Regions from separate parts of the Exiguobacterium sp. s5 genome, predicted to be linked through region 1. Evidence: a T-box and tRNA genes for the amino acid it is inferred to sense, from the RefSeq annotation. Region 1 holds a T-box; the other holds one or more tRNA genes.

Region 1 (4,196 bases):
ATTGAAGGACGTCATGATCTCGAAATTGATCAAGCGCGGCGTGCCGACGAAAAACCTCGACTACCAAAAAATCGAGCGCGCCCTCGGTGGCACCGTCCGTCAGCGCGTCAAGTTGAAGAGCGGCATCGATAAAGACGATGCGAAAAAAATCAACAACGCCATTAAAGAATCAAAATTGAAAGTGAAGTCGCAAATCCAAGACGATCAAATCCGTGTGACGGCCAAGTCACGCGATGACCTCCAAGCCGTCATGCAGCTCGTCCGTGAGCTCGAATTGTCTGTCGATGCCCAATTTACGAACTACCGATGAAGCTCGCCATCATCAGTGACCCGCACGGTTCGTTTGATGATTTGAAGGCCGTCCTCGAGTCGGTCCGGCGTGAGACGGAGCATATCCTCTGCCTCGGCGATTTATATGAATGCCACATTGGCAAAAAGCGACGGAACGAACGGTTCCACGAAGTGTCCGACGTCGTGACGTACGATCCGGATTACGAGGCGCTGCTCACGTTCCCGAGTCTGCGTGGCAATCAAGAAGAACGGATTGACGAGGTGCTCGTCGTGTCGCATCCAGTTAAGACGCGGATTTCATTATTACCGGAACAGACGACGCTCGATGAGGCGTTGTTCTTGCATGGCCATCAAGTGAACTGGAGTCCGGACTGGGAACCGATCGTCGAGAAAGGCAAGTATCCGCTCGTCTTTATCGGCCACAGCCATATCCCGGGGATTTACCGGAAAGGCCGTTCGATTCCCTGGGAAATCGGGAAACCGTTCACATTGAAGAAAAAACGGTACGTCATCAACGTCGGCGCCGTCATCTTCGACCGGGAATGGTGTTTGTACGATACAAAAACCCGGACAGTCACACGAATGAAGGCATAGGAAAAGGGACCCCCTCAAAAGGGTCCCTTATTTGTGCTTACATTTCTTCTGGAGCTTGAACACCGATCAGACGGAGTCCTTCTGTCAATACGATCGTCACCGCTTTGACGAGGGCGAGACGCGACTGTTTACCAGCATCTTCTTCGAGTACACGGACATGGCCGTAATACTTGTTGAACGATTGCGCCAAGTCGAGGACGTAACGGCTGATGATCGACGGTTCACGGCGCTCATGGGCACGTGTGATCACGTGTGGGAACGCGTTTAGCATCGTCACGACGCCCCACGTGTGGTCGTCATCCGCACCCGTGAATGTCGAGCCGTCGTAGTTGCCTTTACGGAGGAGCGAGTTCGCACGCGCGTTCGTGTACTGCACGTACGGGCCTGTCTCGCCTTCAAACTTGAGCATGCTGTCGAGGTCGAACTCGATGTTGTTGATGCGCTCGTTCTTCAAGTCGTGGAAGATGACCGCGCCGACACCGACCATACGTGCCACGTCGTCCGCGTTCGCAAGTTCTGGGTTCTTCTGGGCGATGTTGCCTTGAGCTTTCTCGATTGCTTCTTTCAGTACTTCCTCGAGCAAGACGATGCGACCTTTTCGTGTCGACATCTTTTTCCCTTCTTGCAAAATCAAACCGAACGGCACGTGATGCATGCCATCGACGAAGTCGTAGCCGAGTTTACGGAGGACCGAGAACAACTGCTTGAAGTGAAGCGCCTGTTCGCCGCCGACGACGTAGTTCGCTTGGACGAAGTTATACGTCTCATGACGATAAACGGCCGCTGCCAAGTCACGTGTTGCGTAAAGCGTCGCGCCATCTTTCTTTTTAATCAAGCATGGCGGCAAGTTCTCGTCTTCGAGTGAGACGACCATCGCCCCTTCACTTTCGACGAGAAGGTTCTTCTCTTCGAGCATGGCGACGATGCGGTCCATCTTGTCGTTGTAGAACGCCTCCCCGTGGAAGCTGTCGAACTCGACGCCGAGCAAGTCGTATACTTTTTGGAACTCTTTGAGCGACTCGTCACGGAACCATGTCCATAGCTCAGTCGCTTCTTCGTTGCCGTCTTCAAGTTTCTTGAACCAAGCACGGCCTTCGTCCTCAAGTTCCGGTTGCGTCTTCGCCTCTTCATGGAAGTGAACGTAAAGCTTCAACAATTCGGCAATCGGATGCTCACGTACCGCTTCCTCGTTGCCCCATTTTTTATAGGCGACCATCAGTTTTCCAAACTGTGTCCCCCAGTCCCCAAGGTGGTTGACCCCAACGACGTCGTAGCCGTTTTTACGGGCGATCTGGTTAATGGCGTTCCCGATTACAGTTGAACGGAGGTGTCCCATCGAGAACGGTTTGGCGATGTTCGGTGACGAGAAGTCGGTCACGATTGTCTCGTTGCGGGTCGCATGCGTCGCATAGTCCGCTTTTTCGTCGAGCACCATGTTGATGATTTCTTGTGACACGACGTCACGGCTCAAGAAGACGTTCACGTATGGTCCAGCCGCCTCGACTTTTGTGAACAATTCATCGTTCAAATCGTTCGCGATATCAGTCGCGATCATGACCGGCGCTTTCCGGTAGGCTTTCGCGAGTTGGAAACAAGGGAAAGCAAGGTCCCCGTGTGCCTCATGTTTTGGTTTTTCAATTAGAGCTTCAATTTGGTCGAGCGTCAACTCGTCCCCGATGACACGGGACAAGGCTTCCGCATATTTGCGTTCATAACTCATTACAATTCCTCCTTATAAAATTTTCATAAAAAAAAACGCCCTTTGCACAGATGCAAAGAGACGGGATGGCCCGCGGTACCACTCTTCTTGCCTGCTTGACGCAGACCGCTTTATCGGTGATAACGGGGGTCCCCCGGCTACGCCTACTAAGGTTCGGGCAGCATCTCAAAAGTGCGTTTCGCGATGTTTGTCAGCCTAGGCTCTCACCAATCCCTAGGTCGCTTTGTTGACGGAACGATCGTTACTCTCTTTTTCATCGACTTTCGTCTATGTGGTTGAAAAGCAATTTCATTATAGAGGATATTTCATATAGACTCAATGCTAGAATTCCGCCATTATGATGAATAGGCAGGACTCAGGCATGATTGTGCCGAATCTCCTACCATACATATCGAATTTTCCCACATAGGAGGGAACCATGAACCATTTTCGCAAGATGTCCGTCCTTGGTTGGAGCATATGGAGTGTTTTACTCATATCGACGATCACCTTGTTCGCCACAGGCGTATTGAACATACCCGCCATCGAGCCGTTGCCGTTCATCTTGATCGCGCTCCTTGTCATCATTTTTCAAATGGACTCCATCGAACGGAAAGGCGTCTACTTCACGTTTTCGGAAAGTATCGTCCTCATCATTTTCTTGTTTTTTGATTTCGAGACGGCGCTTTTCGTCAATCAGATTGGTCTCCTCGTCTTCCAGTTCGTCAACTTGAAACCGCGCGTCGCGCTTCGACGCTTCCGCTTCACGTATCCTTGGAACGCCATCACGTCTTTCTTGGAGATTGCCATCCCAGCCGGTGTTTACTTGGCACTTGGTGGTGTGACCGGTCTCGGCTTCTATTCTCAAGACTCGTTCCTGCCGCTCGCCGGTTTGATTCTGGCCATCATCTTGAACACGGTCGTGCAAAAGTATCAAGTCGGTTGGTGGTTCCGCGTCGACATCCCGGTCCGCGATTTTCTGAGCATCGCGTTTTATACGTATATCGTCAGTCTCGTCTTCATTTTGGCGGCCTCGTTGTTCCGGGAGACGAATTTACTCGTCGTCAGCAGCATCGCTGCCGCGTTGACGTTCTTCATCAAGCGGCTCATCATCCAAAAAGGCCGGCAAGACGCCTTTAAATCGTTGATTGAACAGTATGATGAGGCAAAAGAAGCCGTGTCGTTATCGCAGAGCGAGGCGCAAGCCATCGAAGTGTTTCTCAGTCAATGTGAGCGGCTCAATCACTATGACGAAGGGTTCGTCGAGTTTAAACTGTTCGACCGTACCCTGTACTTTGATTTGAAGACGCGTCAGCCGATTGACCGTCACATCGTGTTCGATTTGCTCGATCACGCTTATCCGAACGAAGCCTCGGTCGAATATGAGATGCGCTTCGAATGGGACGCACCACTGTCGAACGAATTTGACGACGACTATCATAGTTTCATCTCGGTTCGGTCCGAGGAGATCGAAGGGATTCGCACGTGGCTCGTCATGACGGGTGAACACGTCTATGGGTATCCCTCGACCATCCAACGTGAAATCGTCAAACTTCTCAAGTCGTTCAACCGGACGATCAGCCGTTGCCATGAGCGCGACCGTCTTTACACG
Region 2 (4,196 bases), on a different contig from region 1:
TTAAAGCGTGGACAACTTTTGTCCCACTTTTATATTTGCGTCCCACCGCTACGACTTCATCTTATCAATGACCTTTCCGTCTTGCAACCCCTTCAAACGTTTTTTTTCGATGTAAGCGTATACTTAACAAAATCTTCAACTTTACTGTCATCGTATCGCCCTTGACTAATGACGCGCCCCTCGTGTAAGACGACGGGGATCTCGAACAAGTACTTTGCCTCGAGTTCTTCGTTGCCCGTGATGTCGACCTGCTCGAGTTCGAACGGATAGTCTTCCATGAGCCATTCGAGCATGACGAGCGCCTCCTCGCAGAGCGAACAGTTGGCACGTCGGTATAATGTCAGCACCATGTCAGTCCCCTCCTTTCCATAGTTGTCGTTCCCGCTCCCGCGAGTTTCCAAAACCGAGCGCCTCCCGATAGTTCGCCACGGTCCGTCGTGTCACCGTATAGCCGAGCCGGGCCAACTCTCGCATGAGTGCGGCGTCACTCAAAGGTGACGTCTCTTGTTGAATCAGTTCGGCGAGCGCCTTCTTCACCATGAACGGCGATTGCCCATGATCCGTGGACCTGACGAAAAAGTGGCGCCACGCCATGACCCCGCCCTCGGTCGCCACATACTTTCCTTGGATGGCCCGTCCGACGGTCGACTCATGCTTGCCGATCCGTTCGGCGACTTCTTTCCGCGTCAACGGATGCAAGACGAGTTTGCCGTCGAGCCAGTCCACCTGACGTTCCGCGATGACCGTCCATACTGAATGAAGCGTCGCATTCCGCATCTCGAGCGTCTCGTGCCACCACTTCGCCTCGCGGTCGTCCCCGATCCGAGTCGCATCGAGCGTTGGGCTGAACCATGTCGTCACAAGCTCATCGTCACGCCGGACGACTTCGAGTTCCGGGATGATATGCTCGGTTCCTTCATATAATATTGGTGTTTTCGGTAACGTCGCCACGATACGGGTCACCCGGTCGAACTCGGCCACCGAGATGTCGAGTCGTCCCGGGATGTCATCAACGTTCGCGTCGAGCGCCTCGAACACGTCCAAGACGAGCGGGTCGTCATGTTCAATCGCATGCCGATATTGGCAGTCCCGCTCATTCTTCGCCCCGATCCCCGTCGGTTCTAAAAACAAGAGCGCCTGGCGTGCCGCCTCAATGTCCGCCACATCGACCTCGAAGCGATGGGCGAGCACGAAGTCACTATCAGGTAAGAGGCCGCGGTGGTCTAGCGCGAGGACGAGCCGCTTTTGAAGCATACGTTGGACCTCGTTCCCACTTCCTTCCTCGATCTGTTCGAACAGACGGGACTCGAATCCGCTCGCCGTGTCCTCCACCCATTCGACCGCGCCGCTGCCGATGGCGATGTTCGGGTTCCGCTTTGACAAGCGGCCAAGCTGAAAAGCGATCGCGGTCCGGTCTGCTTCGAGAACCGGCAGACGCCTGACCATGTCCTGGGTCAGTTGTTGCTTTTGAAGTTGCTGTTGTTCTTGGCGTTGCATCGGTCACACCCCTCTCGTTTCCTATTGTAGCGAAAGGCGGGAAAACGCGCTCAAAAAAAAGTGAGACGAACAGGATTGCTTTTTTAAAAAAACAAATGTATAATAAATCGTGTCAGAGAACATGCACCCGTAGCTCAGGGGATAGAGCACTGGTTTCCGGTGCCAGGTGTCGGGAGTTCGAATCTCTCCGGGTGTATCAAAGAAAGAGGTCAGGCAGATGCCTGGCCTCTTTTGTCGTTTTAGAATCGTCAAACCGTGGAATAGGTCAAAAACGATGACTATCGTTTGACCAACATTGACTATAGCGGTATGATATGTTTACAACCTACATAAAGGAGGCAGATTCAATGTTAATTCCAACAGTTATCGAACAAACAGGTCGCGGGGAACGCGCGTACGATATTTACTCACGCTTGCTCAAGGACCGCATCATCTTGCTCGGAAGTGCGATCGACGACAACGTCGCCAACTCGATCGTTGCCCAGCTCCTCTTCCTTGCAGCCGAGGACCCAGATAAGGACATCTCACTTTACATCAACAGCCCGGGTGGTTCGATCACTTCCGGAATGGCGATTTATGACACGATGAACTTCATCAAACCGAACGTGTCGACGATTTGTATCGGAATGGCCGCATCGATGGGTGCCTTCTTGCTCCAAGCCGGTGAAAAAGGCAAACGCTTCGCGCTTCCGAACGCGGAGATCATGATTCACCAACCGCTCGGCGGTACGCAAGGTCAAGCATCGGACATCAAGATCCATGCTGAACGCATCATCAAGATGCGCGAGAAATTGAACCAAATCATGGCCGACAACACAGGCCAGCCGCTTGAAGTCATCGAGCGCGACACAGAGCGCGACTACTTCATGTCAGCTGAACAAGCGAAAGACTACGGTCTCATCGACAAGGTCATGACGCGTTAATCCAAAAGCGCCTTTCCCAACTCCGGGAAAGGCGCTTCTTTTTATTGGACAGGTAACCAAATTTCAATCAAGTCGTCAGCTCCGTCTTGCCCATGAATGTAGCGCTCAAAATCGAGTGCATCCCGCAACGTTACATCCGGCAACGCTAGAAGTTGATTATACGTCGTGGGGATGGCCGGGATTCCGCCTTCGACCGTGGCGACAAGGTAACGTCCTGCCGACAGTTCAACCTGTCTTCCCTCTTCTCCTATGACAGGATCAGTCATCCCTGCTAGATAAGCTTCTTCTTTCGCTAAACAGACGCCATATGATTCGTCTGTCGTCAGCTCTGGTTGCAGTTTTTCCCAAACGAACGGGATTGTGGTGAGTTCGGATACATAGCCGTTCACGATTTTTGGCCGGTCCCACATCTCATAACGTACTTTCATTGAATCTCCCCCTGTTTGCATCCATTTGATTTGTTGCTCGACTTGTCGCAACGCCTCGATTTCGTGTTGGACCTCATCAAGTCTGCTGTCGAGTAACTCGCTCACACTTTCTGCCGTCTGAATTTGTTCGAGCGAGATACCCATTTGGCGTAGTAACTTGATTTCGTTCAGGCGTCTTATTTCTTCCATCCCGTATAACCGATACTGATTATCTAAACGAGTCGGTCGGACGAGTCCTTTCGCTTCATACCATTTGATTGCTTTAGTGGACAACCCCGTTAGATGGACCACTTTTCCGATTTGAATCATTGGCGTCCCCCCTTCTCGTTGATCATAAAGCCGCCCGTAGCGGACAGGTCAACTCTTTTATTCCTTGACCTCGACCCCGAACACATAGCGGCTGTCCCCACGCGGCCACTCCCCGCCCGTCTCAAACAAATAGACACCCGGTGCGTCTGGGACGACGGGTTCAGACCGCACGAGCTCCCCGTCGATGATTTGATGGAATGAGACGTTCGACGGCTCGGCATGGAACTCGACATCAATCTCGGCACCCGGCTCGACCGGTACGAGCTGCAAGTCGTCCGCTTCCGGCAACCCGTGGTCTTCACATACCGCCTCGCCCCCATTGGACCAGCAGAACGTCGACTGTTTCACTTCGGCCGTCACCGACCCGACCCGGACTGTCGGGAGCGGCGGTTTGATCGAGGACTCCGACTTCCAAAATGAGGTGGCCAACAACGCGCCGCCGACGAGAATCAACCCAACCACGACGATCCATAACCCTTTTCGTCTCAACTCGCTCATCTCCTTTGTTCTTGTATTCCCCGTTCCACGAAAAAACGACCCACTTCCGTGAGTCGTCCCGTTCATTTCGGGCGTCGGAGCCCTTTCATCATATAGCCGCCTTTAAAGTCGATCGGATCGAATGCGACGAGGAACGCTTTCGGCTCATACTCCTCGACCATTTGCCGCAAATCTTTCATCCGTGTCCGTGCCGCCAAGACGTCGAGACGATATCGGATGCCGTCACGTCCCTGACCTTGGTAGTGCGTCACACCATAACCGCTGTCGCGCATCTTTTGGATGAGCTCGGCCGGGAACTCTTGCGTGTGGACTTGGATCATGTTGTAGCCGATGGCAAGCTTACGCTCGACGTAACCGCCGACGAGAATCCCGAGCCCGAATCCGACCGCATAGACGATCATGCCGAGCGTCGTCAAATCTTGGAACACGATCCCGAGCGCGAAGATATAGATCAGCGTCTCAAGCGTCCCGAACAGCCCCGCAATCATCGTTTTTCCTTTGACGAGCATGATGGTCCGAAGCGTCAGCACCGGTACGTAGA

Evidence for each region. A T-box is a leader RNA that pairs with one kind of tRNA and senses whether it is charged. The one in region 1 lies ahead of argS (arginine--tRNA ligase), so its partner is inferred to be a tRNA-Arg.
Region 2: it encodes a tRNA-Arg, which carries the amino acid that the T-box ahead of argS (arginine--tRNA ligase) is inferred to sense. The anticodon was not compared.

What each region holds. Positions count from the first base shown of each region.
Region 1 is NZ_JACSLK010000004.1:299,661-303,856, reverse strand. Features, by position in the region: gene KNP60_RS10615 (YajQ family cyclic di-GMP-binding protein) at 1-310, shown strand, start outside; gene KNP60_RS10610 (metallophosphoesterase family protein) at 307-885, shown strand; gene argS (arginine--tRNA ligase) at 923-2,605, opposite strand; T-box leader at 2,659-2,871, opposite strand; gene KNP60_RS10600 (GGDEF domain-containing protein) at 3,024-4,196, shown strand, end outside.
Region 2 is NZ_JACSLK010000001.1:697,908-702,103, reverse strand. Features, by position in the region: gene KNP60_RS03700 (glutaredoxin family protein) at 93-350, opposite strand; gene KNP60_RS03695 (RNA polymerase factor sigma-54) at 352-1,497, opposite strand; tRNA gene KNP60_RS03690 (tRNA-Arg) at 1,621-1,693, shown strand; gene clpP (ATP-dependent Clp endopeptidase proteolytic subunit ClpP) at 1,845-2,420, shown strand; gene KNP60_RS03680 (MerR family transcriptional regulator) at 2,462-3,157, opposite strand; gene KNP60_RS03675 (hypothetical protein) at 3,215-3,655, opposite strand; gene KNP60_RS03670 (DUF2179 domain-containing protein) at 3,718-4,196, opposite strand, start outside.